Regions from separate parts of the Kosakonia oryzendophytica genome, predicted to be linked through region 1. Evidence: predicted binding sites of a transcription regulator. Region 1 holds the regulator's gene; each other region holds the start of a gene.
The links. Region 1 encodes PurR, which represses purine synthesis genes. Its sites were predicted from a motif close to CANGCAAACGTTTGCNTG; they were not measured.
Positions count from the first base shown of each region.

Region 2: the regulator PurR is predicted to act here: its motif matches at 5,276-5,293, upstream of purL (phosphoribosylformylglycinamidine synthase).
Region 3: the regulator PurR is predicted to act here: its motif matches at 6,785-6,802, upstream of tusA (sulfurtransferase TusA).

Region 1 covers NZ_CP115659.1:2,875,543-2,885,388, forward strand. Annotated here, with positions in the region: gene O9K67_RS13885 (C40 family peptidase) at 1-770, shown strand, start outside; gene sodB (superoxide dismutase [Fe]) at 893-1,474, shown strand; gene O9K67_RS13895 (MFS transporter) at 1,508-2,677, opposite strand; gene cydH (cytochrome bd-I oxidase subunit CydH) at 2,848-2,937, opposite strand; gene purR (HTH-type transcriptional repressor PurR) at 3,235-4,260, shown strand; partial or broken gene punR (DNA-binding transcriptional activator PunR) at 4,257-5,191, opposite strand; gene punC (purine nucleoside transporter PunC) at 5,305-6,504, shown strand; gene cfa (cyclopropane fatty acyl phospholipid synthase) at 6,802-7,950, shown strand; gene O9K67_RS13925 (riboflavin synthase) at 8,022-8,666, opposite strand; gene mdtK (MdtK family multidrug efflux MATE transporter) at 8,986-9,846, shown strand, end outside.
Region 2 covers NZ_CP115659.1:1,305,526-1,315,371, reverse strand. Annotated here, with positions in the region: gene qseE (two component system sensor histidine kinase QseE/GlrK) at 1-748, opposite strand, end outside; gene purL (phosphoribosylformylglycinamidine synthase) at 1,298-5,185, opposite strand; gene mltF (membrane-bound lytic murein transglycosylase MltF) at 5,458-7,017, shown strand; gene tadA (tRNA adenosine(34) deaminase TadA) at 7,024-7,575, opposite strand; gene yfhb (phosphatidylglycerophosphatase C) at 7,594-8,229, opposite strand; gene O9K67_RS06460 (MFS transporter) at 8,415-9,665, shown strand; gene O9K67_RS06455 (MurR/RpiR family transcriptional regulator) at 9,789-9,846, shown strand, end outside.
Region 3 covers NZ_CP115659.1:362,958-372,803, reverse strand. Annotated here, with positions in the region: gene ftsX (permease-like cell division protein FtsX) at 1-336, opposite strand, end outside; gene ftsE (cell division ATP-binding protein FtsE) at 329-997, opposite strand; gene ftsY (signal recognition particle-docking protein FtsY) at 1,000-2,388, opposite strand; gene rsmD (16S rRNA (guanine(966)-N(2))-methyltransferase) at 2,578-3,180, shown strand; gene O9K67_RS01700 (DUF1145 family protein) at 3,170-3,439, shown strand; gene O9K67_RS01695 (lysoplasmalogenase) at 3,562-4,188, shown strand; gene zntA (Zn(II)/Cd(II)/Pb(II) translocating P-type ATPase ZntA) at 4,264-6,483, shown strand; gene tusA (sulfurtransferase TusA) at 6,480-6,725, opposite strand; gene O9K67_RS01680 (7-cyano-7-deazaguanine/7-aminomethyl-7-deazaguanine transporter) at 6,913-7,578, shown strand; gene O9K67_RS01675 (DcrB family lipoprotein) at 7,651-8,208, shown strand; gene O9K67_RS01670 (MFS transporter) at 8,279-9,511, opposite strand; gene O9K67_RS01665 (AI-2E family transporter) at 9,624-9,846, shown strand, end outside.

The DNA.
Region 1 (9,846 bases):
CCTCTGAACAGGCGCGAGCGTCGGCCGTGCAAAAATCGCATCTGGCGAAAGCATCCGAACGTAAGAAAAAAACCACATCGCAAAAGACATCAAAGAAAAACAGTCGCAACGCAGAAACCAAAACAACGAACAAAATAACGAACAAAAAAACGACGGAGACCAAAAAATCTCCGGCAACGAAGAAAGTCACCACCAGCAGTAAAGCCAGCCAACTCTCTACGCGTCGTAATAAATCCAGCCAGACCAAAACCGCTGCTGTAACCTGGACCGAAAAATGTACGCCGCGTAAAGGCCACAAACCGCACTGCGTTAAAGTCAAAAGCACTAAGACGGCTGCTCTTGCCGATGTGCACAAAGTCCGTATCCAAAAAGCGCAGAAAACCGCCATGTCCAAACTGATGAATCAGATTGGCAAGCCATATCACTGGGGCGGCACCTCTCCCAATACAGGTTTCGACTGCAGTGGACTGGTCTATTACGCCTATAAAGATTTGGTGAAATTCCGCATTCCACGTACGGCAAATGAGATGTATCACCTGCGTGATGCCTCGCCGGTGAATGTCGCAGAACTGGAAAGCGGTGATTTGGTCTTTTTCCGCACCCAGGGTCGCGGCACAGCGGACCACGTTGGTGTTTACGTAGGTAACGGCAAGTTTATCCAGTCACCGCGCAGCGGCCAGGATATTCAGGTTACCTCGCTCAGTGAAGACTACTGGCAGCGTCACTACGTCGGTGCCCGCCGCGTGGTTACACCGAAAACCATTCGTTAATCCTGTTACCTGCCGCTTCTGTGGCAGGTAACTCTCTCTTTTGCCACCCCTTTCTATTTGCTACTCTATCCATACACTCAGTAGGGCTATTGGGTGTATTAAAATAATGAAGGAGAGTAGCAATGTCGTTCGAATTACCTGCATTACCGTATGCAAAAGACGCCCTGGCGCCGCATATCTCGGCTGAAACACTGGACTACCACTATGGTAAGCACCATCAGGCCTATGTCACCAACCTTAATAACCTGATCAAAGGCACTGCCTTCGAAGGCAAATCCCTGGAAGCGATCGTGAAGAGCAGCGAAGGCGGCGTGTTTAACAATGCCGCGCAGGTCTGGAACCACACTTTCTACTGGCACTGTCTCGCCCCGAACGCGGGTGGCGAACCGACAGGCGCGCTGGCTTCTGCTATTGCGAAGTCATTCGGTAGCTTCGCTGAATTCAAAGCGCAGTTTACCGACGCGGCGGTCAAAAACTTTGGTGCGGGCTGGACATGGCTGGTGAAGAAGGCTGATGGCGAACTGGCGATTGTGTCAACATCGAACGCCGGTACACCGCTAACGACGGATGCCACGCCGTTGCTGACCGTTGATGTCTGGGAACATGCCTATTACATCGATTACCGTAACGCCCGTCCGAACTATCTGGAGCACTTCTGGGCGCTGGTAAACTGGGACTTTGTGGCGAAAAATCTCGCTGCGTAAATCTCACCAGGAGGGGGAACCCCCTCCTGATTATTATTCTGCTGCTGTGCAGGCACGTTCCGGCTGAGTACGGCCCGAAGAGAGCACCACCAACAGGCCAAGACCGGCGATAATCGCCCCCATCACCGGCACAAAGCTGTAACCCAGACCACCGGATATGACTGCCCCACCGGCTGCGGCACCCAATGCGTTCCCCAGGTTAAATGCACCAATGTTCACGGAAGAGGACAGACCCGGTGCTTCATGTGCCACGCGCATGACTCGCATCTGCAACGGCGGCACCACGGCGAAAGTCGCTGCGCCCCAGACCACCATACTGATAGCCGCGCCGATCGCGCTTTGTGCAAGAAACGGGATAGCCAGCATGATGGCAATCAACAGCACCAAAAAGCCTTTAAGTGTTCCGGTCACAGAACGGTCCGCCAGTTTACCGCCAAGATAGTTGCCGATGGAGAACCCAACGCCAATCAGCACCAGCATTGCCGTAATAAAGACAGGCGTCGCATCTGTGATGGTCCGCAGAACCGGTGAAATGTAGGTATACAGCGTGAACATCGCCCCTGCCCCTAATACTGTGGTCAGCAGTGCAGACAAGACCTGCGGGCGCATCAGCACCGCCAGCTCTTTACGCACCTCAGGGCGTTCTCCGGTGCCGCCTTTCGGCAGTGAGAAGAACAGACTCAGCATGGCGACAATGCCCAGTGCCGCAGTTGCCATAAACGACATGCGCCAGCCAATGGTTTCACCCAGCCAGGTCGCAGCCGGCACCCCACCGATATTGGCGATGGTTAGCCCCATAAACATGGTGGCGACGGCGCTGGCTTGTTTTTCTTTGGCAACAACGCTTGCAGCAACCACCGATCCCAGGCCAAAGAATGCCCCGTGATTGAGACTGGTGACGATACGCGCCAGCATCAGGGTGGCGTAATTCGGTGCAATCGCCGACAACACATTACCCAGCGTAAAAATCGCCATCAAAAAAATCAGCGCGTTGCGTCTGCCGCGATGAGAAAGCAGTAAGGTCATTAACGGCGCACCGACCATTACGCCGACAGCATAGGCGCTAATCAGCATCCCCGCCGCCGGGATAGAAACGTCAACGCCGCGGGCAATCACCGGCAGTAATCCCATCGGGGAGAACTCGGTCGTACCGATGCCAAAGGCGCCAATCGCCAGGGCAAGCAAAGGGAAATTCATTTTCATAAACTGACTCCGGAAAAGCCGTGTCGATTCGGGACACTGTCGCAGAAGTCAAAAGTATGACATCAATCACAAAAAACAGCAGTTAGCGGAATGACAAAAGAGTATTGCAAAATTGATAACAATGGCGGGGATGAAAACGGAGGGGGAACCCGGTTCCCCCTCGCGCAGAATCAATGCAGTGCAGCAGTCAGGGCGCCGAAAACGATCAGACCCAGCACGATGACGGTAGTGAACAGTGAATACTTCAGGTCGGTGCTCATCAATTTTCTCCGTTTTAATTTCCACACAAAAAGTGAGATAGCGCATTTTTGCACAAATAAACGTAAAAATCTTGCAGGAATTAGCGTGTCAGATGTTTTATCACTTCCCCTTTTGCTCAAGATCAGACAAAATTCGACGCTAAATTTATTAGCGTACCGGCCATTGACTCCCCTCCTGACGTCCAGTGTCTTTTTCCCGGCGTACCGCACCCCCATTCATGGGTACAGGGTGATTGAAGGCAAACGTTTACCTTATGTATTATCAGGAGCTTGAGATATGGTCTGGAGTGACATCTGATGGCAACGATCAAAGACGTAGCGAAGCGAGCAAACGTTTCCACCACAACCGTATCACACGTAATTAACAAAACACGTTTTGTCGCCGAAGAGACGCGCAATGCTGTGTGGGCGGCGATCAAAGAGCTGCATTATTCACCGAGCGCCGTGGCGCGCAGCCTGAAGGTGAATCACACCAAATCGATCGGCCTGCTGGCCACCAGCAGCGAAGCAGCCTACTTTGCCGAAATCATTGAGGCTGTTGAGAAGAAGTGCTTCCAGAAAGGCTACACCCTGATTCTTGGTAATGCCTGGAATAACCTGGAAAAACAGCGCGCTTACTTGTCGATGATGGCGCAAAAGCGTGTTGATGGTCTGCTGGTAATGTGTTCCGAGTATCCGGAATCCCTACTGAGCATGCTGGAAGAGTATCGCCATATCCCGATGGTCGTTATGGACTGGGGCGAAGCCAAAGCCGACTTTACTGACACGGTGATCGATAACGCCTTTGAAGGCGGTTATATGGCCGGGCGTTATCTGATCGAACGCGGCCACCGCGATATCGGTGTGATCCCGGGTCCGCTTGAGCGCAACACCGGCGCGGGCCGTCTCGCCGGCTTTATGAAAGCAATGGAAGAAGCCACCATTTCCGTACCGGAAAGCTGGATTGTCCAGGGCGACTTTGAACCTGAGTCTGGTTATCGCGCCATGCAGCAGATCCTTGCACAGACGCATCGCCCGACAGCCGTTTTCTGCGGCGGCGATATTATGGCCATGGGTGCGCTGTGTGCGGCCGACGAGATGGGATTACGCGTCCCACAGGATATTTCGGTGATCGGGTATGACAATGTGCGTAACTCCCGCTTCTTCACGCCGTCACTGACCACAATACACCAGCCGAAAGATTCGCTGGGTGAAACTGCGTTTACCATGCTGCTTGACCGTATTGTGAATAAACGCGAAGAGTCGCAATCCATTGAAGTGCATCCGCGTCTGATCGAGCGTCGCTCAGTCGCCGATGGTCCGTTCCGCGACTACCGCCGTTAATCCCCTTTTGCGGGAGCCCTTATTCCGGCTCCCGCAACCATTCCCGATTCAGCGTTTCACTGTCCCCCAGGTACTCAAGAAGCCAGTTCAGTGCAGGTGATGCCTCGTTCTGCTGCCACGTCAGGCAACAAGCGGCATCTGGGAAGGGATTTTCCAGCTCCAGCGCCACCCACTCCCCGCGATCGAGCCAGGGCCTGGCAAAATGCGCCGGGACCATTCCCACGCACAACCCGGCAGACAGACAGGCTTCGGATGATTTCCAGTCCGGTACTATCACGCGTTTCTGGTTATCCAGCAGCCAGGTAATGCGCTTTGGTAACGAGCGTGATGTATCTTCCTGTATCAGTGAGGGCCAGTTACGCAACGTCTCATCACTTAATGGGCCCGGCAGCGCCGCCAGCGGATGCCGACAGGAAACCACACACTTCCAGCTCAGCATTCCCATATCGCGAAAAGCATAGCGCCCACCGACCGGGATAGCCTGCGTTGCACCAATAGCCAGTTCAACACGCCCGTCGGCCAGTGCATCCCAGACGCCGTTAAACACTTCCTGATAAACCTGGAGTTCCACATCGCTAAAGTGACGATAAAAATCGACGATCAGCTGTCGTGTGCGTTCGGGTCTGACAATGTTGTCCACCGCAATCGCCAGTTGCCCGCGCCAGCCATTCGCAATCTGCTGGCACTGTTGACGGGTGACCTGCATTTTTTTGATAACAGAACGCCCTTCTTTCAAAAACCAGACGCCAGCGGGCGTTAACTCCACATCGCGGTGACGCCGTTCAAACAGTGGAACCGCCAGCCACTCCTCCAGTTGCCTCACGGTGTAGCTGACAGCAGAAGGCACGCGGTGCAACTCCTGAGCCGCGCCGCTAAAACTGCCGTTACGCGCCACAGCATCTACCACTTCCAGCGAATATTCTGACCACATAATCTGCCTGCAAAAAATTTGAAACCATTGCGCAAATATTAGCGTTTCACAAGGGAGAATGCACTCCTTACACTCGACAACCCTGATAACCTGCACAAAGAAGAGATACCACAATGCAACCTGGCAAAGGATTTTTAGTCTGGCTCGCGGGATTAAGCGTGCTGGGCTTTTTAGCCACCGATATGTACCTGCCCGCGTTCAGCGCTATTCAGCAAGATTTAGAGACCTCCTCCGCTGTTGTCAGCGCCACATTGAGCCTGTTTCTGGCCGGGTTTGCCGTTGCACAACTGCTGTGGGGACCGTTATCGGATCGCTATGGGCGCAAACCGATTCTGTTAACCGGCCTGGGGATTTTCGCTGTGGGCTGTCTGGGAACAGTATGGGTGCGGGACGCCACGCTGTTATTGGTGCTGCGTTTTGTACAGGCCGTCGGGGTTTGCGCCGCAACAGTAAGCTGGCAGGCGCTGGTCACGGATTATTACCCGTCACACCGTGTTAACCGTATTTTCGCCACAATTATGCCGCTGGTCGGGCTGACACCCGCGCTGGCCCCCCTGCTCGGCGCGTGGATCCTTGCGCATCTCGGCTGGCAGGCAATCTTTGCCACGCTGCTGGTGATTACGCTGGTGTTGATGATCCCGGCGTTACGCCTGAAATCGTCGGCTGAGGCAACGGCGCCGGATGAGCAGTCGCTGACATTTATGGATCTGCTGCGCGCCCGCGACTATCGTGGCAATGTGATTATCTATGCTGCCTGTTCCGCCAGTTTCTTCGCCTGGCTGACCGGCTCACCGTTTATCCTGCATGAGATGGGGTACGGCCCCTCTGCGATTGGCCTGAGCTATGTACCACAGACCATTGCATTTTTGGTGGGGGGTTATGGTTGCCGCGCTGCGCTACAGAAGTGGCAAGGCGAACAACTGCTTCCCTGGTTGCTAAGTGCGTTTGCCCTCAGCGTGATGACCACCTGGGCGGTCGGCTTTATGCCGAACGTGTCGCTGACCGCACTGCTGATCCCGTTCTGCGTTATGGCAATGGCCAATGGCGCTATTTATCCCATCGTGGTTGCCCAGGCATTACGCCCTTTTCCGCAGGCAACCGGCCGTGCCGCCGCGCTGCAAAATACGCTGCAACTTGGGTTGTGCTTCCTCGCAAGCCTGGTGGTCTCATGGCTTATCGCCACGCCGCTACTGACCACCACCAGCGTAATGCTGTCGATGGTACTGCTGGCGACGCTGGGATATCGTCTGCAAAGGCAACCGCATCGCAGGTATGCGAAAGAGGCCACCACAACAGCATCCTCACGGGGATAGTCGCTGCGGCGATTATCCCTAAGTCACTGATTAGCATGCTAACAGTTTTCTGTTGAATCACCTGATTTTGAAGCCTATACTAAATTTCGCTGTTTTATAAATACGATAAATATTATGTAGTAACGGGCGTCGGATTACGCCCGTTTCACCATGGATGGCCTTTCGGCAAGGGTTCTCCCTTCCTCTGTTCTACGTCGGATATCAGCCTCACGGCGAAAACCGTGAGATTTCTCACAAGCCCGAAAAAGCGTCTACGCTGTTTGAAGGTTCTGATCACTGGTTAGTGATGGAGAAGTTATGAGTTCATCGTGTATAGAAGAAGTCAGCGTACGGGATGATAATTGGTTCCGTATAGCAAACGAGCTACTGAGCCGCGCCGGTATCCAGGTTAATGGCCCCGCAGCTTCAGATATTCAGGTGAAAAATCCTGATTTTTTCAAACGCGTTTTACAGGAAGGTTCGCTCGGACTCGGCGAAAGTTATATGGATGGCTGGTGGGATTGCGACCGGCTGGACATCTTCTTCACCAAAGTTCTCCGCGCCGGCCTGGAAAACCAACTCCCGCACCACCTGAAAGACACTCTCCGCATTGCCGGAGCAAGATTATTTAATCTGCAGAGTAAGAAACGGGCCTGGATTGTGGGTAAAGAGCATTACGATCTCGGTAATGACTTGTTTACCCGCATGCTGGATCCGCAGATGCAATACTCTTGCGCCTACTGGAAAGAGGCCGACACCCTTGAGGACGCGCAACTGGCTAAACTGAGGCTTTGCTGTGAAAAGTTGCAGTTAAGACCCGGGATGCGCGTGCTCGATATTGGTTGTGGATGGGGCGGGCTGGCGCAATTTATGGCGCAAAATTACGGCGTCAGCGTGGTGGGCGTCACCATTTCCGCCGAGCAACAAAAACTGGCGCAACAGCGGTGTGAAGGCCTCGATGTGGAGATCCGCCTGCAAGATTACCGCGACATGAACGACCAGTTCGATCGCATTGTGTCTGTCGGTATGTTTGAACATGTCGGGCCGAAAAACTATGCGACCTATTTCAGCGTGGTGGATCGTAATCTCAAACCCGATGGCATTTTCCTGCTGCATACCATCGGCTCTAAACGTACCGATCACAACGTTGATCCATGGATTGACCGTTATATTTTCCCTAACGGTTGCCTGCCTTCCGTACGCCAGATCGCGGACGCGAGCGAGGCGCATTTCGTGCTGGAAGACTGGCATAACTTTGGCGCCGATTATGACCGCACGCTGATGGCGTGGTATGCCCGTTTCCTTGACGCATGGCCGGAGATTGCCGATAACTACTCCGAACGGTTTAAACGGATGTTCAGCTACTATTTGAACGCCTGCGCGGGCGCGTTTCGCGCGCGGGATATCCAGCTCTGGCAGGTAGTATTTAGTCGCGGTATTGAACGGGGATTGCGCGTGGCGCGCTGATCCCTTAGCCCCTTGTAAAAAGGCCGCATTATCAATGTGCGGCCTTTTTTATTTTTCTCGTCAGGAGGCCATTACTCTTCGCTAATCATAGCAGCGACAGCGGCAGCCTCTTTTGCAGCCAGTACGCGCTCAACGGTATCGACAACCGCCTGCGTTTGCGGATCAATTTCAATATTGACACGATGCCCCAGTTTTTTGGCTCCGAGCGTGGTGCGTTGCAACGTCTCCGGGATCAGGTGCACACAGAAACGGCTGCTGGTTACTTCCCCCACCGTCAGGCTGATGCCATCAATACCGATAAAGCCTTTATAGAGTATGTATTTCATCAAGGTCGGATCCGACACCTTGAACCAAATCTGGCGATTATTTTCCGACGTGAGGATTTTGACGATTTCCGCAGTGGTCATAATATGGCCGGACATCAGATGTCCGCCAATTTCATCACTGAATTTCGCCGCGCGCTCCACGTTTACCTCATCACCAACGCCCAGCTCACCCAGGTTGGTAATACGCAACGTTTCTTTCATTAAATCGAAACTAATACGACTGCCGTCGATGGCCGTTACGGTCAGACAACAGCCATTGTTCGCGATGGAAGCACCGGTTTCGATGCCATCAAGCATATGCTCAGGAAGTTCAACGACGTGGGTGCGGAAATTGGGTTTATCATCAATAGACACCAGTTTTGCCGTGCCCTGTACAATACCAGTAAACATACCTACCACTCCTGTTCCCATTCATACGGCGTTACCGTTTTCTTTACGCACAATAACAGGTGGAAATTGCCGTTGCCAGTCTCAATCCCACCGCCGGGCGTTTTCCCGGACAGATAACAATAAGATGAACAACGGTCTGCGTGCGGCAAGAGAGTGTTGATGCAGGGTTAACATGGCAAAAACGGGGCTTAACAGGTAATATTTGAACATATGCCGCATTTATCGCAGTGCGGCATCGTTTTTAGCACAAGGAAAAACTCCTTCCTGAACGGTTGTTCCATTCTCTCTTATAACTACAAAACAATATAAAGGTGTTCTCGTGCAGAAGTATGTTACAGAAGCGCGTCAGTTACTGGCACTCGCCTTGCCGGTCATTGTTGCGCAGGTCGCCCAGACTGCAATGGGCTTCGTTGATACAGTCATGGCGGGTGGCTATAGCGCCACGGATATGGCCGCTGTCGCTATTGGTACCTCTATCTGGTTTCCCGCTATCCTCTTCGGTCACGGTCTATTGCTGGCAATGACGCCGGTAATTGCCCAGTTAAACGGCTCCGGACGTCGCGATCGCATCGCTCACCAGGTGGGTCAGGGTTTCTGGCTGGCGGGCATTGTGGCGGTGTTGATCATGATTGTGCTGTGGAATGCCGGTCATATCATTCATGCGATGCATAACATCGACCCGATTCTGGCGGAAAAAGCCGTGCGTTTTTTACGCGCGTTGATGTGGGGGGCGCCTGGCTATCTCTTTTTTCAGGTGATGCGCAACCAGTGCGAAGGTCTGGCCCGCACTCAGCCTGGCATGGTGATGGGCTTTGTCGGCTTGCTGGTAAATATCCCGGTAAACTATATCTTTATTTATGGTCATTTCGGTATGCCGGAACTGGGCGGCGTCGGCTGCGGCGTAGCAACCGCATCGGTCTATTGGGTGATGTTCATCTGCATGCGGATGTATGTAAAACGCGCCCGCGTCATGCGCGACATTCAGCACGCCCAGCGTTTCGCTAAACCCGATTTCGAGGTGCTAAAGCGCCTTGCGCAACTGGGGTTGCCCATTGCGTTGGCCCTGTTTTTTGAAGTCACGTTGTTTGCGGTCGTGGCCCTGTTGGTGTCACCGCTGGGCATTGTCGATGTGGCGGGTCACCAGATTGCGCTTAACTTCAGTTCGCTAATGTTTGTTCTG
Region 2 (9,846 bases), 1.6 Mb from region 1:
GCTGCGACTCCAGCCACGCCAGCCTTTCACTGAGCCAGATAATGCGTTCGCCCACATAGCGCAGCTCGCGCGGGCCTTTAAACACCACAGTATGGCCAAGCGATCGCCCTTCCCCCAGCCGGTTGATCATCCGTTCAATCCCCTTCACCGGACCGATGATCATTCGGGTAAACAGCAGCACCAGCCCGAGACTGACCATAAACAACACCAGCGCCTGCCAGCCAAAAAACTGGCCGCGTTCGGCGATTTCCAGTTGTAATTGCTGACCACGGGAGAACACGACCGCACGGGTAGATTGCACCATTTCGGTGTTTGCGGCGGCAAAGGCTTCCAGCCGCTCGGAGGCTGAAGCGGAAGGACCGCTGTTTTTACACTGCAATTGGGCAAGGTCGTTCAGATCCTGGCGTAGCGCCTGGTAGAGCTTATCATCCGGCAGCACGCCCGCATGGGCATCCAGCATTTCACTGTAGCGTTTACGCTGATTCTGATACACCCGCGCCAGCGTGGCATCGTCGAGCACGCAATACTGGCGGTAACTGCGCTCCATTTCCAACGCTGCGTTGGTCATGGCTTCGCTGCGACGCGCGTCAATGAGCGTTGTGCGGTTGGTTTGTAGTGCCTGGGCGCTGAGGGCATTCAGGCTTTGCCACGCCTGCCAGGCCAGTACCAGCAGCGGTAATAAAATCAACAGAAACGCCATCATCACCAACTGGCGTAGCGAGCGGGGGAAAACAAGCCAACGTTTCAACGCAATGCTCTCGCAAGAATAGATACAGGGATGCTAACTGAGTAACGCGCCGGGGGAAAGCCAGAAACAACAAAGCCGGGCATAAGCCCGGCTCTGTTATGAAATTAGGCGGTGCCTAACTCGACGTTTCGCCCGAAGCCTGATAAAGCAAAGCAATTATCAGCAGGTGGACGGCAGGCACCTTTAAGTGCGTCATTCGAAGTTTATGTAGCACGTCCCGAAGGGGCTGACATAAGAAAGATGAATGAGCCACTGCTTAGTATTATGCACATATTATGCCAATGCACAAACAAATAATTTAAATCATTGATTATAATTGATTTTATATTTACCACACGCAACGGCAAGATGTTTGTTTTTTCATCTCACTGTCGCTGTTTAACAACACTCTAATAGCGTTTAAAATAATTACTTATAATTCATATAATTAAATGTCGCCATTTAGAGACACAAAAGAAAAGCCATTGTCGGGAAATGCCGACACTTTTCAACAGGTAATAAAAAAGCCTCCGCCAGAAAGGCCGGAGGCTTTATACGCTTCTCGCGAATTTAACCCAACTGTTTACGGGCGTTACGGAAAATACGCATCCACGGGCTATCTTCACCCCAGTTCTCCGGATGCCAGGAGTTAGACACCGTACGGAATACACGCTCCGGATGCGGCATCATGATCGTCACGCGGCCGCTTTCATTCGTGACCGCCGTAATGCCGTTCGGCGAGCCGTTCGGGTTCGCCGGGTAAGTCTGCGTCACCTTGCCGAAGTTATCGACATAACGCAGCGCCACCAGTCCTTTGCTTTCAAGCGCAGCCAGGTGCGCATCATCGCGCACTTCCACACGACCTTCACCGTGAGATACGGCGATGGGCATTTGCGATCCCACCATGCCGCCGAGCAACAATGACGGGCTCTGCGTCACTTCCACCAGGCTGAAACGCGCTTCGAAACGATCGGAGTGGTTACGCACAAAGCGTGGCCACAGTTCGCTACCCGGGATCAGTTCGCGCAGGTTGGACATCATCTGGCAGCCATTGCATACGCCCAGCGCCAGCGTCTGCGGACGGTGGAAGAAGGTTTCGAACTCGTCGCGTACACGGTCGTTAAACAGGATCGATTTCGCCCAGCCTTCGCCCGCGCCCAGCACATCACCGTAAGAGAAGCCGCCACAAGCGACCAGCGCATGGACGTTTTCCAGCCCGGAGCGCCCGGCCAGGAGGTCGCTCATATGCACATCGATTGCATCAAAACCTGCGCGGTGGAACGCGGCCGCCATCTCAACATGTGAGTTGACGCCCTGCTCGCGCAGTACCGCCACTTTCGGGCGCGCGCCAGTGGCAATAAACGGCGCAGCGATATCTTCGTTAATATCGAACGACAGTTTTACATTCAGCCCTGGATCGTTGTCATTGGCTTTCGCGTCATGCTCCTGATCCGCACACTCCGGGTTATCACGCAGGCGCTGCATCTGCCAGGTGGTTTCCGCCCACCACATACGAAGCGTGGTGCGGCTTTCACTGAACACTGCCTGACCATCAGCTTCAATGACAAAGCGATCGCCGGAGACAGCATTTCCCAGATAATGAACACAATCGCCCAGACCGTATGTCGCCAGCACGCTTTCCACCGCTTCGCGGTCGCCCGCACGCACCTGGATAACCGCGCCCAGCTCTTCATTAAACAACGCCGCCAGACGATCGCCTCCCAGGGAAGCGATATTCACATTTACACCGCAGTGCCCCGTAAAGGCCATTTCCGCCAGCGTCACCAGCAGACCGCCGTCGGAACGATCGTGGTAAGCCAGCAATTTGCCCGCCGCAACCAGCGCCTGGATGGCATCATAGAAGCCTTTCAGTTGCTCAACGTTACGTACATCGGCGGGCTTGTCGCCCAGTTGACGATAAACCTGCGCCAACGCCGTTGCGCCCAACGCATTGTTGCCGTTACCCAGATCGATAAGCAACAGGGCGTTATCTTCGGTGGAGAGTTGCGGCGTTACTGTATGACGTACATCTTCAACGCGCGCAAAGGCCGTGATCACCAGCGACAGCGGCGAAGTCATCTCACGCTGTTCATTTCCTTCCTGCCAGCGGGTTTTCATCGACATGGAATCTTTGCCCACCGGAATGGTCAGTCCCAATGCAGGGCAAAGCTCTTCACCCACCGCTTTCACTGCCGCGTACAGGCCTGCGTCTTCGCCAGGATGCCCTGCCGCCGCCATCCAGTTTGCGGACAGCTTAATGCGTTTGATGTCGCCAATCTGCGTTGCCGCGATATTGGTCAATGCTTCCCCCACGGCCAGACGCGCGGAAGCCGCAAAGTCCAGCAGCGCAACCGGCGCACGTTCACCCAGCGCCATCGCTTCACCATAGTAGCTATCGAGGCTGGCAGTAGTCACCGCACAGTTCGCTACCGGGATCTGCCACGGCCCGACCATCTGATCGCGGGCGACCATACCGGTCACCGTGCGGTCGCCAATGGTCACGAGGAAGGTTTTTTCCGCCACGGTCGGCAAATGCAGCACGCGATTCACTGCGTCTGCAACCGAAATGCCCTGTGTCGTAAATGCATCGCCGGTCGCCTGACGGGTCTCAACGTTGCGGGTCATCTTCGGCGTTTTGCCTAACAGCACATCCAGCGGCATGTCGATCGGTTGATCGTTAAAATGGTTGTCGTTCAGCGTCAGGTGCTGCGCTTCGGTCGCTTCGCCAATCATCGCATAAGGCGCGCGTTCGCGGCGACACAGCTCATCAAACAGCGCCAGTTGATCGGCGGCAACCGCCAACACATAGCGTTCCTGCGATTCGTTACACCAGATCTCCAGCGGGCTCATACCCGGCTCATCGCTGAGAATGTCACGCAGTTCAAAACGACCGCCGCGACCACCATCGCTGACCAGCTCAGGCATGGCATTGGACAGACCGCCCGCGCCCACGTCATGAATAAAGAGGATCGGGTTGGCATCGCCCAGTTGCCAGCAACGGTCAATCACCTCCTGGCAACGACGCTCCATTTCCGGGTTGTCGCGCTGAACTGAGGCAAAATCCAGATCCGCATCAGACTGACCAGACGCCATAGAGGATGCTGCGCCGCCCCCCAGGCCGATATTCATCGCCGGGCCACCAAGGACGATCAGTTTCGCACCTACGGTGATCTCGCCTTTTTGTACGTGATCGGCACGAATGTTACCGATCCCGCCCGCCAGCATGATCGGTTTGTGGTAGCCGCGCAGCTCTTCGCCGTTATGGCTATTCACTTTCTCTTCATAGGTACGGAAATAGCCGTTCAGCGCCGGGCGACCAAATTCGTTGTTAAACGCCGCGCCGCCCAGTGGGCCATCGGTCATAATATCCAGCGCGGTAACGATACGCTCAGGCTTACCAAAATCTTCTTCCCACGGTTGTTCAAAGCCCGGAATACGCAGGTTGGAAACGGAGAAACCCACCAGGCCCGCTTTCGGCTTCGCGCCACGACCGGTTGCCCCTTCGTCACGGATCTCACCGCCGGATCCGGTCGCAGCCCCCGGCCACGGAGAGATCGCCGTCGGGTGGTTATGTGTTTCCACCTTCATCAGAATATGCGCCGGTTCTTGATGGTAATCGTAACGGCCTTCACCGCGATCGGCGAAGAAGCGGCCAACAGCTGAACCTTCCATCACGGCGGCGTTGTCTTTATACGCAGACAGGACGAAATCCGGCGTTTTCTCGAAGGTGTTTTTGATCATTTTAAACAATGACTTCGGCTGCGGCTTGCCATCAATCACCCAGTCGGCGTTGAAGATTTTGTGGCGGCAGTGCTCGGAGTTCGCCTGGGCGAACATATAGAGTTCGATATCGTTCGGGTTGCGCCCCAGACGGGTAAAGGCGTCTTGCAGATAGTCGATTTCATCGTCTGCTAATGCCAGGCCAAGACGCAGGTTGGCGTCGATCAGCGCCTGGCGGCCTTCACCCAGTAAGTCGACGCTTTGTACCGGTGCCGGCTGATGGTGTTCAAACAGGCGCTCAGCATCCGCCTGTGAGGTGAATACGCTCTCCATCATGCGATCATGCAGTTCTGCTGCGATCTGAGCCCACTGGGCGTCCGTCAGGCCATCGGCGTCTACATAGTACGCAACGCCGCGTTCAAGGCGGTTGATCTTATTAAGGCCGCAGTTGTGCGCAATATCGGTAGCTTTGGAAGACCAGGGAGAGATGGTGCCAGGACGAGGAGTGACGAGCAGTAAGGTTCCGGTTGGGGTATGGCTGCTCAGGCTCGGGCCATATTTCAACAGGCGCTGGAGCCGGGCGTACTCTTCTTCGGTCAGGGTGTCGTTCAGATCAGCGAAGTGAGCGTACTCGGCGTAAATATTACTGACCGGGAGGTTGGCCGCCTGAAAACGCGCCAGCAGTTTGTTGATACGAAAAGCGGACAATGCAGGCGAACCACGCAGAATTTCCATCATAAGTCTCTCGTCTTCGATTACGAAGCGTCGGGGACGCTTTAAGTGTGCACCAGGGGAAAACGGGCGTCATTATAGAGAATCCTGAGCGCCTACGAAACCGTTTGCGTCGAAATAAAATCAGCCCGGATTTTTGACAATAGCTGCCGCCGACCACTCTAATTAGTTGCCAACTGGCGTTTTGTTGCGCAAAATGCCGCTCAATCACAGACAAACCTTGTTGTTATCATGACGGCCATCTGCTGAGGCAAAGTACGGCGCAGAGAATTAACTGATTGAAAAAATTTAAGATTAATTATCTGCTCATCGGCATTGTCACCCTGCTGCTGGCAGCGGCCCTGTGGCCATCCATTCCCTGGTTCGGCAAAGCCGATAACCGCATCGCGGCAATCAAAGCCCGCGGGGAATTGCGCGTCAGCACCATTGCCACACCGCTCACCTATACCCGTATTGACGGAAAATCCTACGGTCTCGATTACGATCTGGCGCAGCATTTCGCCGACTATCTGGGTGTGAAGCTCAAAGTCACCGTCCGCCAGAATATCAGCCAGCTCTTTGACGATCTCGATCATGATGATGCGGATATGCTCGCTGCAGGACTGGTGTACAACAGCGAACGCATCAAAAACTACCAGACCGGCCCGGTTTACTACTCCGTTTCTCAGCAACTGGTTTACCGGGTTGGCAGCCCTCGCCCGCGCACGCTGCAATCTGTTAACGCCAGCCAATTGACCGTTGCACCGGGGCAGGTGGTGATCGACGATCTTCGCGCCTTAAAAGAGAAAAAATACCCGGATTTAAGCTGGACGGTGGATGAGAAGCTCGGCACCAATGCGTTGATGGAACAGGTGCTGGAAGGCAAATTGAGTTACACCATTGCCGACTCGGTGGCGATAAGCCTGTTCCAGCGGGTGCACCCTGAGCTGGCTGTCGCACTGGATGTGACCGATGAACAGCCGGTCACCTGGTTCAGCAAGCGCGATGACGACAATACCCTTTCAGCCGCCATGCTGGATTTCTTCAATAATATGAATGAAGACGGTACCCTCGCACGGCTGGAGGAGAAGTATCTCGGGCATGGTGAAGACTTTGACTATGTGGATACGCGCACTTTCCTGCGCGCTGTCGATAGCGTACTGCCCGAGCTGCAACCGATGTTTGAGAAATATGCCCAGCAGATCGACTGGCGTCTGCTGGCAGCCATCTCCTATCAGGAGTCACACTGGGACGCCCAGGCCACCTCACCAACCGGGGTGCGCGGCCTGATGATGCTGACAAAAAATACGGCGCAAAGTTTAGGCCTAAGCGATCGTACCGATGCGGAACAGAGCATTAGCGGCGGCGCGCGCTACTTGCAGGATATGATGAGCAAAGTGCCGGACAGCGTACCGCAGGATGAGAAAATCTGGTTTGCGCTGGCGGCCTACAATATGGGCTATGCGCATATGCTGGATGCACGCGCGCTGACGGCAAAAACCAAAGGCAACCCCGATAGCTGGGCCGATGTAAAACAGCGTCTGCCGCTACTGAGCCAGAAACCCTGGTACAGCAAACTGACCTACGGCTACGCACGCGGGCATGAAGCATACGCTTATGTGGAGAACATCCGTAAGTATGAAATCAGCCTGGTCGGTTACCTGCTTGAGAAAGAGAAAGAAGCGGCCAAAGCGCTAAAGCTGGCAAAGAGTTACCCGGCGGTTTCTACGGATGAACTGAACCGCCCCGCCTACGGCATACTGCCTTTTAGCGCCTTTACCACCAGCGATCCTTTTCCGCGCAACCCGCTGCTGACGCCGGATACGTTGGTAAAAAACCCACTGAAAGTGAACCGATAAAGTGCTTTAACCGCCCGACTGCTCTTGTGAATCAGAGAGCGTTTTTTTCAGCGCTTTTTTCTCCTGCCGACGCTGGCGGAAAAAGTCGCTCAGCATTGCCGCACACTCATCGCGCAGCACCCCTTCGGTGATCGCCACCCGGTGGTTCATTCCCGGGTGATGCAGCACATCCATCAGCGAACCCGCCGCACCGGTTTTCGCATCCCGCGCGCCAAACACCAGATGACCAATGCGGCTATGCACCATTGCCCCGGCGCACATCACGCAGGGCTCCAGCGTGACATAGAGCGTGGTGTCGATCAGGCGGTAGTTTTGCAGCACCATCCCCCCCTGACGCAGTGCCATGATCTCCGCATGCGCCGTGGGATCGTGACGGCCAATCGGCCGGTTCCAGCCTTCGCCAATCACCCGTTCGTTATGCACCAGTACCGCGCCAACGGGCACTTCGCCTTCTTCCCATGCACGTTTCGCCAGCGTCAGCGCATAACGCATCCAGTATTCATGGTTCAGTTCAGGATTGGACAAAGGGAAAAACTCCAGTGATTCAGGCGGGCGCATTATACAGCCCTTCGCTGTTTATTCCAGTTGCTGTAACTCACCGCGCGGCGTCACACGCCAGCGGTGCTGGCAAAAATAGAGCAACGGGTTGTCTTGCTTGCTGTCGCTATAACCACTGTACAGACGCAGCGGCGTACCGATTTTCCGCTCCAGTTGCGCCACTTTCTCGTGCCCGAGACAGCGCATCGTTAGCACCCAGCCGCCATAACGACGGTTGATCTGACTGGCAATCACATTCACCTTCGGCAACCAGGGCGTATCAAAATAGACTTGCTCCACCAGCGGTTGCGGCGAGCCCGTGATCAACCAGATATCCGCATCAGAAGCGGTAAGGTACTGGGTTAGTCGCGATTGCACCACCGGAAACGCCGTCACGTGTTCGCGAAACCAGCGGACAAACTGCTGCTCACGCTTTTTCAGTTGGTGTTCACTGTGGCCAAACGTGCAGCCCCAGAGCAGCAGGCTCATAGGCCAGCGGGCTGCACGCCCTTTAATCAATAACGCGCCAGCAATCACCGGCAATAGCGGCAGCACCAACAAGGCATTCAACGGCTGGTGCCGCAACAGATAACGTAAAAACGTACCGAACATATCCTGCTGGTGCAGTGTTCCGTCAAGATCAAAAAATACGACGCGGCGCTCGCTGGTAGCCAAATGTTGTCCCTCTGCCTGGTTAAACGCCGATCGCCATTTATCCTCTTCTGGCGATCGCTATTAGAGATAGCCTAACAGATAGAACCTGACTTTTCCGGTAACAAGACACCTGCAATATAAAGCAGCTATTTCGTTACGCCACAGATGCACTACACTGCCTTATCTTTCCAGGAACCGTAGTGACCATGACTTCGCATACCAAAACGATGCGCGCCTTTAGCTCTGCCTCTTTCCGACATCTGTTCTTTGCCCGTCTGTTCACCGTACTGGGTAACGGCATCGCTCCGATTGCACTGGCCTTTGCGGTACTGGACATCGGCGGTTCCGCCGCCGATTTGGGCCTCGTCGTGGCGGCTCGATCTGTTTTTAATGTCGCCTTCTTGTTGGTCGGCGGTGTATTGGCAGATCGCTATTCACGTAGCCTGGTGCTGGTTTCGTCCTCTGTTGTGGCGGCGATATCGCAAGCGGTCGTCGCATGGTCCGTGCTAAACGGCAGCGCAACGGTCATGGGCCTTGCCCTGTTAGGTACCCTGAATGGTGCCGCCGCAGGCGTTGCGTTACCGGCCTCCTCCGCGCTGGTGCCCCAGACGGTGCCAGCCCATAACCTGCGCGAAGCCAATGCGTTGATCCAGTTAGGTATTTACAGTGGAACCGTGGTTGGTGCTTCGCTGGGCGGGGTCCTGACCAGCGCCGTCGGGCCTGGCTGGGGACTGGCGATTGATGCGCTCGGCTTTGCTGCCTCGGCGCCGCTCTATTACTGGATCCGTACAGGCGTCGCGCCAGTCGCCGCCGCACAAACCAACATTCTGCAGGATCTGCGCGACGGCTGGAAAGAGTTCGCCAGCCGGACATGGGTCTGGTCCATTGTCGTTCAGTTCACCATTATCAATGCCGCATTCAGTGGTGTAGTGATGGTTCTCGGCCCGATCATTGCCGATGCCTCATTTGGCCGCACCCAGTGGGGAATCATGGTTGCGGCGCAAAGCGTTGGGTTGATTGTCGGCTCATTCCTGGCATTGCGCTGGCGCCCGCGTCGCGACCTGTTTATTGGCGTGATGCTGGTGTCGTTGTGTGCGTTGCCTATTTTCCTGCTGGGGCAGATTGCGCCGACACCGTGGCTTATCGCGGCATTTTTTATCGCGGGCGTCACTTTCGGTCTGTTTGGCGTGGCCTGGGCACAGTCGCTGCAAACCCATATACCGCCAGAAAAACTGGCGCGTGTATATGCATACGACGCGCTGGGATCCTTTATTGCGATCCCGGTTGGCGAACTGGCCGCCGGACCGCTGGCCATACATTACGGTAACAGCAATGTATTAATGGCTTCAGCGGGGGCCGTGGTCATCGCAACGTTTGTTGCCAGCCTGATCCCGGCCATTCGTCAGCTCGATAACTCACCGAAGGTGAAAAGACACAGCGCCGAAGGATCCACTTGATCGCTGTCAAATGCCGGGTTGTGATACTTTGTCGTGATAGAATTTTTAATTCATAATAATAATCAATTGCTGGAATATTAAATTCTCTCATTTGTATGCGTTGTTATTGCCTCCGGAGATCCTATGAACTGTTTAATTCGCATCCGTCAGCGCTATTCCGGCCTGGCGCAGAGCGATAAAA
Region 3 (9,846 bases), 2.5 Mb from region 1:
GGTGATCTGCGGAGACGGATAGTACTGCGAGGCCGCCTGGTTGACGTTTTTGTACACCATGTAGCAAACGCTGGGCAGCGTCAGAGAGATGGCGATAACCATTACCGTCAGGAAGGTTGCCAGCGGTTTACTTTTCAGATCCTGCAAAGCGCCGTGCCAGGCGTAGCGCACCTGCTCGTTAAACACATTGCTCTTACGCGATGGCGCTTTGTTCGCCGCTTTGCCGCGACGCGGCGCATTGCGGTTGCTGTCGCCAGAAGAACCAGACGCTTTACGGAAACGGTCAAGCTTGCTGCCAAACTGCCGGATCTGGTTTAGTGCATCACGCTTATTCACCCGCATGGCCTCCGTGCAAATGACCGTCGCTCAGGCTCAGCATGCGATACGAACGCCGGGAAATCAGTCCCAGATCATGCGTCGCCATCAGCACTGTCACCCCAACGCGGTTAAATTCCTCGAACAGACGTAAGATTCCTTCCGACAGCGCGTCATCCAGGTTGCCGGTCGGTTCATCCGCCAGCAGCACGGCAGGCTTATTCACCACCGCACGGGCAATCCCTACGCGCTGTTGTTCACCACCGGAAAGCTGAATGGGAAAGCTTTTCGCTTTGTCGAGCAGACCCACTTTATCCAGCGCCGCAGAGACGCGACGACGAATATCATCGCCGCTGGCGCCAGCAATGATCAGCGGGATCGCCACATTGTCGAATACCGTACGATCCATCAACAGATGGTGATCCTGAAAAATCATGCCGATTTGGCGGCGCAAAAACGGCACTTCGCGGTTCTTCAGACGGGTAATATCATGGCCGCCGAAAAGGATTTTCCCGGCGCTGGGCCGCTCAATCCCGCAGATAAGCTTCAGCAGGGTGCTTTTCCCCGCACCGGAATGCCCGGTCAGAAAGGCCATCTCGCCCGGCTGCAGGTGAAAGGTCACCCCCTGCAGCGCTTGTCTCCCACCGAGATAGGCTTTGCTGACGTGTTCAAAGCGAATCATTGTTAATCCTCTCGGGCAAAAAGTGCCTCAATAAAATCGCCCGCATTAAACGGACGCAGATCCTCAATACGCTCGCCGACACCAATGTAACGGATAGGAATGCCAAACTGATCCGCCACCGAGAAGATCACGCCCCCCTTGGCCGTACCATCAAGCTTGGTCAACGTAATCCCCGTTAACCCTACCGCTTCGTGGAACAGTTTGGCCTGGCTGATGGCATTTTGCCCGGTGCTGGCGTCAATCGTCAGCATCACTTCGTGCGGCGCATCTTCGTCCAGTTTTTTCATCACGCGGACGATTTTCTTCAGTTCTTCCATCAGGTGCGATTTGTTCTGCAAACGCCCTGCGGTATCGGCAATCAGCACATCCACATTACGCGCCTTCGCCGCCTGGATAGCGTCAAAAATCACCGAGGCGGAATCCGCGCCGGTATGCTGAGCAATCACCGGAATATTATTGCGCTGGCCCCACACCTGGAGCTGTTCCACCGCTGCCGCACGGAAGGTATCCCCCGCCGCCAGCATGACCGATTTGCCCTGTTGCTCAAACTGACGCGCCAGCTTGCCGATGGTGGTAGTTTTCCCCACACCATTCACGCCAACCATCAGGATAACAAACGGCGTTTTGCCTTCGACACTGAGCGGCTCATCCACTTTTGCAAGGATCCCGCTCATCTCATCTTTCAGCAAACCATACAGTGCTTCGGCGTCGCGCAGTTGTTTGCGGCTGGCGCCTTCTGTCAGATTGGTGATGATTTTACGCGTGGTTTCCACGCCCACATCCGCAATCAGCAGTTGCTCTTCCAGCTCTTCAAACAGATCATCGTCGATCTTTTTCCCGCGGAACAGACTGATAAATCCGGATCCGAGATTCTCTTTTGTTTTCAGCAGGCTGCGTTTAAGACGCGCAAAGAAACCCTCTTTCGTCGGTTTCTCCTGTTCAATCGCCGTCTCGTCCACCGGCACCACCACAACCGCTTCTTCAGCCGCCTGCGCCGCCAGCGCCTGGGCTTCCAGCTCTTCGTCGCTCAGCGGTGCGTCGTTGTCTTCAGCATCAACGTGCGCTTCCGCGTGTGGTTCAGCTTCCGACATCCACTCTTCAGCGCCGCTCTCCTGCTCAACCACCTCTTCCGGCAGCGGCAGCTCTTCGTGTTCAAGCTGCGCGCGCGTCTCTTCCGCTACCGGTTCCGGAGACGGTGCTTCGTGGCTGAGCGTTTCGCTTACCGCTACGACCTCTTCGGCGAATTTTTCACTGTCGGCAGGCTCAGCTACCGGCGTCTCGTCAACCGGCTGCTCAGTGACAGGCTGTTGTTCGGTTTGCGCCTCATCAGCCTGCTCTTTCTGCCCAAAGCCAAGCCAGGAAAAAAAGCCACGTTTCTTCTCATTTGCCATTGGCGACCACACTCCTCGCGATTGATTCATGGCGCAGCCCGTCTGCACGACCAGGACTGAAAACATTTGTTAATTAGTCGGATAGTCTACCACTTTCCTGAACTCGCATCACGACTTGAGGATTAGGGTTTAACGTCCTTCTCCGGGTCGCTAGAATAGCAGGCCGAAATGATGAGCAAAGCGAAAACCATGAAGAAACCCAACCGTGCCGCCAGCGGCCAGATACGCATTATCGGCGGGCAGTGGCGAGGCCGAAAACTGCCGGTGCCCGACAGCCCCGGCCTGCGCCCAACCACCGACCGCGTGCGTGAAACATTGTTTAACTGGCTGGCACCCTCAATGGTAGACGCCCACTGTCTCGACTGCTTCGCCGGAAGCGGCGCGCTGGGGCTGGAGGCACTGTCGCGCTACGCTGCCCGTGCCACCCTGCTGGAGATGGAGCGCAGCGTCGCGCAACAATTGCAACAGAATCTGGCTACGCTGAAAGCAACGAATGCAACCGTCGTTAACACCAATACGCTGAGCTTTTTAGCCGCGCCGGGCACCCCGCACAATATTGTGTTTATCGATCCACCCTTTCGTAAAGGCATGCTGGAAGAGACGCTACGCTTGCTGGAAAACAACGGCTGGCTCGCTGATGACGCGTTAATCTATATAGAAAGCGAAGTGGAAAATGGGCAACCGCCGGTGCCTGCGCACTGGCAACTGTATCGGGAAAAAGTCGCGGGTCAGGTGGCTTACCGTCTCTATCACCGCGCAGTACAAGGAGAGAAGCATGCCGCTGCTGATTAATTTGGGCCGTCTGTTGATGCTGTGCATCTGGGCCTTTTTGCTGTGGAACTTAATTAAACCCTTTCCGCGCCCACTGAATATTTTTGTCAACGTCGCGCTGGTATTCACCGTGTTTATGCACGCTTTGCAGGCTACTATGCTGAAAAGTGCACTGCCGAAAGACGGTCCGCAGATGAGCAAAGCAGAACAGATCCGTATCTTCCTGTTCGGCGTTTTCGAGCTGTTGATCTGGCAAGAAAGGCTCAAAGCGAAGAAATAAGCCGGTCAGAAAAAGCGGAATTACGTCCATAGTGGGGGAGTCAGCATTGTCATCCCCCTTTCCCCGCCACTACACTGAGTAAGAGAGATTCACGCAACGCTAAAAGATACAGGGACTTAATTATGCTGTGGTCATTTATTGCTGTCTGTTTATCCGCCTGGTTGTATGTCGACGCCTCCTACCGCGGCCCGGCCTGGCAGCGTTGGGTTTTCAAACCCGTTACCTTACTTCTCCTGTTGTTGCTGGCCTGGCAAGCCCCGATGTTCGATGCCATCAGCTACCTTGTGCTGGCGGGTCTGTGCGCTTCACTGGTCGGGGATGCGCTGACGCTTCTGCCACGGCAAAAAATGCTCTACGCCATTGGGGCATTTTTCCTTGCTCATCTGCTTTATACCATCTACTTCGCCAGCCAAATGACGCTCTCCTTCTTCTGGCCATTGCCGCTGGTGTTGCTGGTGATTGGCGCACTGCTGGTGGCGGTGATTTGGACGCGGCTGGAAGAGTTGCGCCTACCGGTGCTCACCTTTATTGCCATGACGTTAGTGATGGTCTGGCTGGCGGGTGAACTGTGGTTCTTCCGTCCGACAAGCCCTGCGCTGTCTGCATTTGTTGGTGCCACGCTGCTGCTGCTCGGCAATGTGGTCTGGCTGGGCAGCCACTACCGTAAGCGCTTTAGCGCCGATAACGCTATTGCGTCCGCTTGCTACTTCGCCGGGCATTTTCTGATCGTTCGCTCTCTGTATATTTAAAAAGCTTGACTCTGGAGTCGACTCCAGAGTGCATACTCTGGTTAATGAGAAAATTATCATTAACCGGAGGATGCAATGCCGACCCCCACACCGCAGCCTGAACCGAAAAAAGCCCCGCAGTTCGCGGCGGTCAAACTGCGCCCGATGCCGGAAAAACCGCAACCGTGTTGTGCCGACGAAACCTGCGAAAACACCGTTGCTGCCCCGGTGAGCGCCGAAGGTGAGCGTTATAGCTGGCAGGTCTCCGGTATGGATTGTGCCGCCTGTGCCCGTAAAGTGGAAAACGCCGTACGCCAGCTTGATGGCATCGGCCTGGTGCAGGTTGCCTTCGCCACAGAAAAACTCACTGTCGTGGCTAACCGTGATGTACGTACACAGGTCGAACAGGCGGTACAGCAGGCGGGTTATCAGTTGCGAGGCGAACACAGTGCGCCGGAAGCGCCTCCTTCGAGCCTGCGCGAAAACCTGCCGCTGCTCCTGTTGATCGTCATGATGGCAATAAGCTGGTTGCTAGAGCAGTTCAACCATCCGCTCGGCCAGGCCGCATTTATCGCCACTACGCTTGTTGGCCTGTGGCCTATCGCCCGTCAGGCGCTGCGCTTGATGAAAAGCGGTTCCTGGTTCGCCATCGAAACGTTAATGAGCGTCGCCGCCATCGGTGCGCTGTTTATTGGTGCCACTGCCGAAGCCGCCATGGTGCTGATGCTGTTTTTAATTGGCGAGCGCCTTGAAGGCTGGGCTGCCAGCCGCGCACGCCGTGGCGTCAGCGCATTGATGGCGCTGAAACCGGACACCGCAACCCGCCTGCGCAACGGTGAACGTCAGACGGTGGCAGCCAGCGAACTGCAACCCGGCGATACGATTGAAGTCCCTGCTGGTGGTCGTTTACCGGCGGATGGCCGTTTGCTGTCTTCGTTTGCCAGCTTTGATGAAAGCGCACTCACCGGTGAATCCGTACCGGTTGAACGCGCCAGCGGCGAGGCGGTTCCCGCCGGGGCGACCAGCGTTGATCGGCTGGTCACGCTGGAAGTGGTTTCCCGACCCGGTGAAAGCGCCATTGACCGTATCCTGAAACTGATTGAAGAAGCGGAAGAGCGTCGCGCGCCGATTGAACGCTTTATCGATCGCTTTAGTCGCCTCTACACGCCTGTGATAATGGGAGTTGCACTGCTGGTCGCCCTCCTGCCTCCGTTACTGTTTTCCGCGCCCTGGCTGGAGTGGATCTACAAAAGTCTGGCGCTGTTGCTGATTGGCTGCCCCTGCGCACTGGTGATCTCCACCCCGGCGGCGATTACCTCCGGCCTTGCAGCAGCGGCTCGACGCGGTGCACTGATCAAAGGCGGCGCAGCGCTGGAGCAACTGGGCAGCATCCGCCAGATTGCTTTTGATAAGACCGGTACGCTGACCATCGGGAAACCGCAGGTCGCCGCGTTAAACCCGCTGAGCGGGTGCAGCGAAGAGGAACTGTTAACACTGAGCGCCGCTGTTGAACAAGGCTCCACCCACCCGCTGGCGCAGGCCATCGTGCAGGAAGCTCAGCGTCGCCAGCTCGCCATTCCCGATGCGCAGGCGCAGCGCGCTCTGGCCGGGAAAGGTATTGAGGCCGAAGTAAACGGGCGCACCATCCACATCAGCGCGCCGGACAAACTCGCCGCAGGCATGCTGGACAGCGCGTTACTGGCGCAGATTAATCGCCAGGAAAGCCACGGTCAGACGGTGGTTGTGGTACAGCGTGACGGAGAAGTGATAGGGACGCTGGCATTGCAGGATACGCTGCGTGACGACGCCAAAGAAGCCATAGCCGCGCTCCATGCGTTAGGGGTACAAGGCGTGATCCTCACCGGCGATAACCCGCGTGCAGCGGCGGCGATTGCCGGGGAATTAGCACTGGATTTCCGCGCCGGGCTGCTGCCGGAAGATAAAGTCAGCGTCGTACAAACATTAAACCAGCATGCGCCGCTGGCGATGGTGGGCGATGGTATTAACGACGCGCCGGCAATGAAAGCCGCCGCCATTGGCATTGCAATGGGTAGCGGCACAGACGTCGCACTGGAAACTGCCGATGCAGCATTAACCCATAACCGATTGACCGGTCTTGGTCAGATGATCCGCCTGGCGCGCGCCACACACAGCAATATCCGGCAGAACATCGCCATGGCGCTGGGACTGAAGGCCATATTCCTGGTGACGACGCTGCTGGGAATAACGGGATTGTGGCTGGCGGTGCTGGCGGATACGGGCGCGACGGTGCTGGTGACCGCCAACGCCCTGCGCCTGTTGCGCCGCAAAGATTAGTGGCTTTTACGCACTACATAGCGGTACGGCAGCGTCTCGGTTTGCCCGGCGACCAGCTCATGTTCCATAAAACGGCAAAAGCCGGGAATATCGCGGGTGGTTGCCGGATCGTCGGCAATAATCAGTAATGTTTCGCCAACCTGCATGTTGCGTACGGTTTTGCGCACCATCATTACCGGCTCCGGACAGCGCAGGCCCTGAGCGTCCAGCGTATGGTCGGCAGTGGTAAACGGATCGGTCATTTTCATCTCACAACGGAAAAAACCGCATTAGTTTACGCTGCCTTTTTTGTGACGCAAGCAAGGTTAACGATTGCGTTAAAAATAGCCATTGCATCCGGTGATGATTGCAGTATCATGCGGCGGCTCTGTTTGACAGAGCATAAAAAGTACTGGGTTCCCTCACCCCATTTACCAAAAAGGTCACAATATGACGCAATTTTCGCACTCGCAGCGCATGAAGGCGCTGTTCTGGCTTTCGCTTTTTCACCTGCTGGTGATCATCTCCAGTAACTATCTGGTCCAGTTGCCGGTTGCCATTTTTGGTTTCCACACCACCTGGGGCGCATTCAGTTTCCCGTTTATCTTCCTGGCGACGGATTTAACCGTACGCATTTTCGGCGCGCCCCTCGCACGGCGGATTATCTTCGCAGTGATGGTTCCGGCGTTGCTGGCTTCGTATGTGATCTCCTCCCTGTTCTATATGGGTTCCTGGCAGGGCTTTGGTGCACTCGCCCACTTCAATCTGTTTGTGGCGCGTATCGCCACCGCCAGTTTTATGGCCTATGCGCTGGGTCAGATTCTTGATGTACACGTATTTAACCGCCTGCGTCAGAACCGTCGCTGGTGGTTGGCGCCTGCCGCATCAACCGTTTTTGGCAACGCCAGCGACACCGTTGCATTCTTCTTTATTGCCTTCTGGCACAGCCCGGATACGTTTATGGCGCAGCACTGGATGGAAATCGCGCTGGTGGACTACGGCTTCAAAGTGATTATCAGCATCGCGTTCTTCCTGCCGATGTACGGTGTGCTTTTGAATATGTTGCTGAAAAGACTGGCAGACAAATCTGAAATTCCCGCATTACAGGCCAGCTAAAGGTACGGCTTATCAGTTATGATAAGATGCACTGATGAGCCGTTATGGCTGTTTATTGAAAGGATGAAGTCAATGCGGAATCTGGTGAAATATGTCGGTATTGGCCTGCTGGTAATGGGGCTGGCGGCCTGTGATAACAGCGACAGCAAAAAACCTGTTCAGGGCGCCGCCGCTGAAAGCAACGCCAACGGTCAGCCCGTCACGCTGCTCGACGGCAAACTCAGCTTCTCGCTTCCGGCAGATATGACCGATCAGAGTGGCAAACTGGGTACACAGGCTAACAATATGCACGTCTACTCCGACGCTACCGGGCAAAAAGCCGTGATTGTGATTGTGGGCGACAACACGCAGGAAGATCTCGCCGCACTGGCGAAACGCCTGGAAGATCAGCAGCGCAGCCGCGATCCGCAACTGCAAGTGGTGACCAATAAATCCATTGAGTTGAAAGGCCAGCCCCTGCAACAGCTCGATAGCATTATCTCCGCCAAAGGTCAGACTGCATGGTCTTCTGTGGTACTGGGTAAGGTCGATAATAAACTGCTGACCCTGCAGGTGACGCTGCCGGCGGACAACCAGCAGCAAGCGCAAACCGCGGCAGAAAACATTATCAATACCATCGTGGTGAATTAACACCGCGCCAGAAATGAAAAAAGGAACCTTCGGGTTCCTTTTTTATTGCGGATCTCCGTGATACCAGGCATTACTCCAATGTTGGACGTAACTTCAATCGCCACGCCAGCAGTAGCGCTATCGCCACCAGTCCAGCCGCCGCCAGATAAATCATTGAGACCCCGGACCAGGCCATCAACAACCCTGCCAGCGGCCCGGTAATACCGAGCGACAAATCCATAAACACCGTATAGGTGGCCAGTGCAGAACCCTGGTTATGCTGCGGTACGGCTTTCACCGCCACCACACCAAGTGCAGGGAAGACCAGTGAGAAACCCGCGCCAGCAAGGAAGACGCCAAGCTTCGCCATCCACGGATCCGCCGCCAGCCCTACCAGCACCAGGCCGATGGTTTCCACCGCAAAGCAGATCATCGCCACATTCAACCCGCCGAAGCGGTTAATGCCGTTCGGAAACAGCAGACGCGTGCCCACAAACGCAACACTGAACAGTGTCAGGGCGAAGGCCGCCCCTTCCCAGCCCTGCGCATCGTAATAAAGGGTAATAAAAGTGGCGATAACACCGAAGCCCGCAGAGCCCAGCGCCAATGCCAGGCCATACACCCACACGCGGCCCAGTACGGCGCGAAACGGCAACGGTTTGCCTTTACTGGCTTTCACTGCCGGGCGCGGCAGCGCCAGCAAAATCGCCAACAGCGCCACCCCCATAATGGTGAGTGATAACCCGGCTAAACCACCATAGCGATAACAGAGCACTCCAAGCGGGGCACCAAGCGCCATCGCACCGTACGTCGCAATGCCATTCCAGGAAATAACGCGCCCAATATGTACAGAGCCAACCACACCGACGCCCCACAAAGTGGCTCCGGTTCCGGCAAAGCTCTGGCCGATCCCCAAAATGACACGCCCGAGGCACAGCAACACCAGGCTAAGGATACCGGCATGGCTGCTACCCATCCCCGCTAACATGTAGCTCAGTCCACTCAGAAACGCGCCGCACAGGCCAAACACCACCACCTTTTTCGGCCCCAGCGCATCGGCATAACGCCCGGCATGCGGTCGGCTAAGCAGCGTAGCGAAGTATTGTAAACTGATGACCAAACCGGCCCAGAAGGCGCTATACCCCATAACATCATGGACATAGCCAGGCAACACGGCCAGCGGCAGGCCGATAGTGAGGTAGCTTGCGAAGTTAAAAATAACGACGGACAAAATCCGCAGATTAAGACGCCATCCGCTAAGCGCCGATTCAGCGGCGTTTTCAGGCATGAGAGTGAAATCCAGATATTTACAACAGTGTTTCACTATTACCACGTCAGCGCACAGAAATCAGCATTCACTTTAAGAATATCGTCGTCAGGCGAAGACCTTACAAGGCACTACACTTGAACAGGCAAAATGACATAAGGACGTACATATGACATATCCTCAGCCTGATCAGGCGGGTTTACATATTCTCTTAAAACTGGCTGCGCTGGTGGTGATCCTCGCCGGTATCCATGCTGCCGCCGATATTATCGTGCAACTTTTACTGGCGCTCTTTTTTGCCATCGTACTCAACCCGTTAGTCCGCTGGTTTATCCGCCGGAAACTGTCGCGCCCGGTCGCTATCGCCATCGTCGTTCTGGTTATGCTGATCG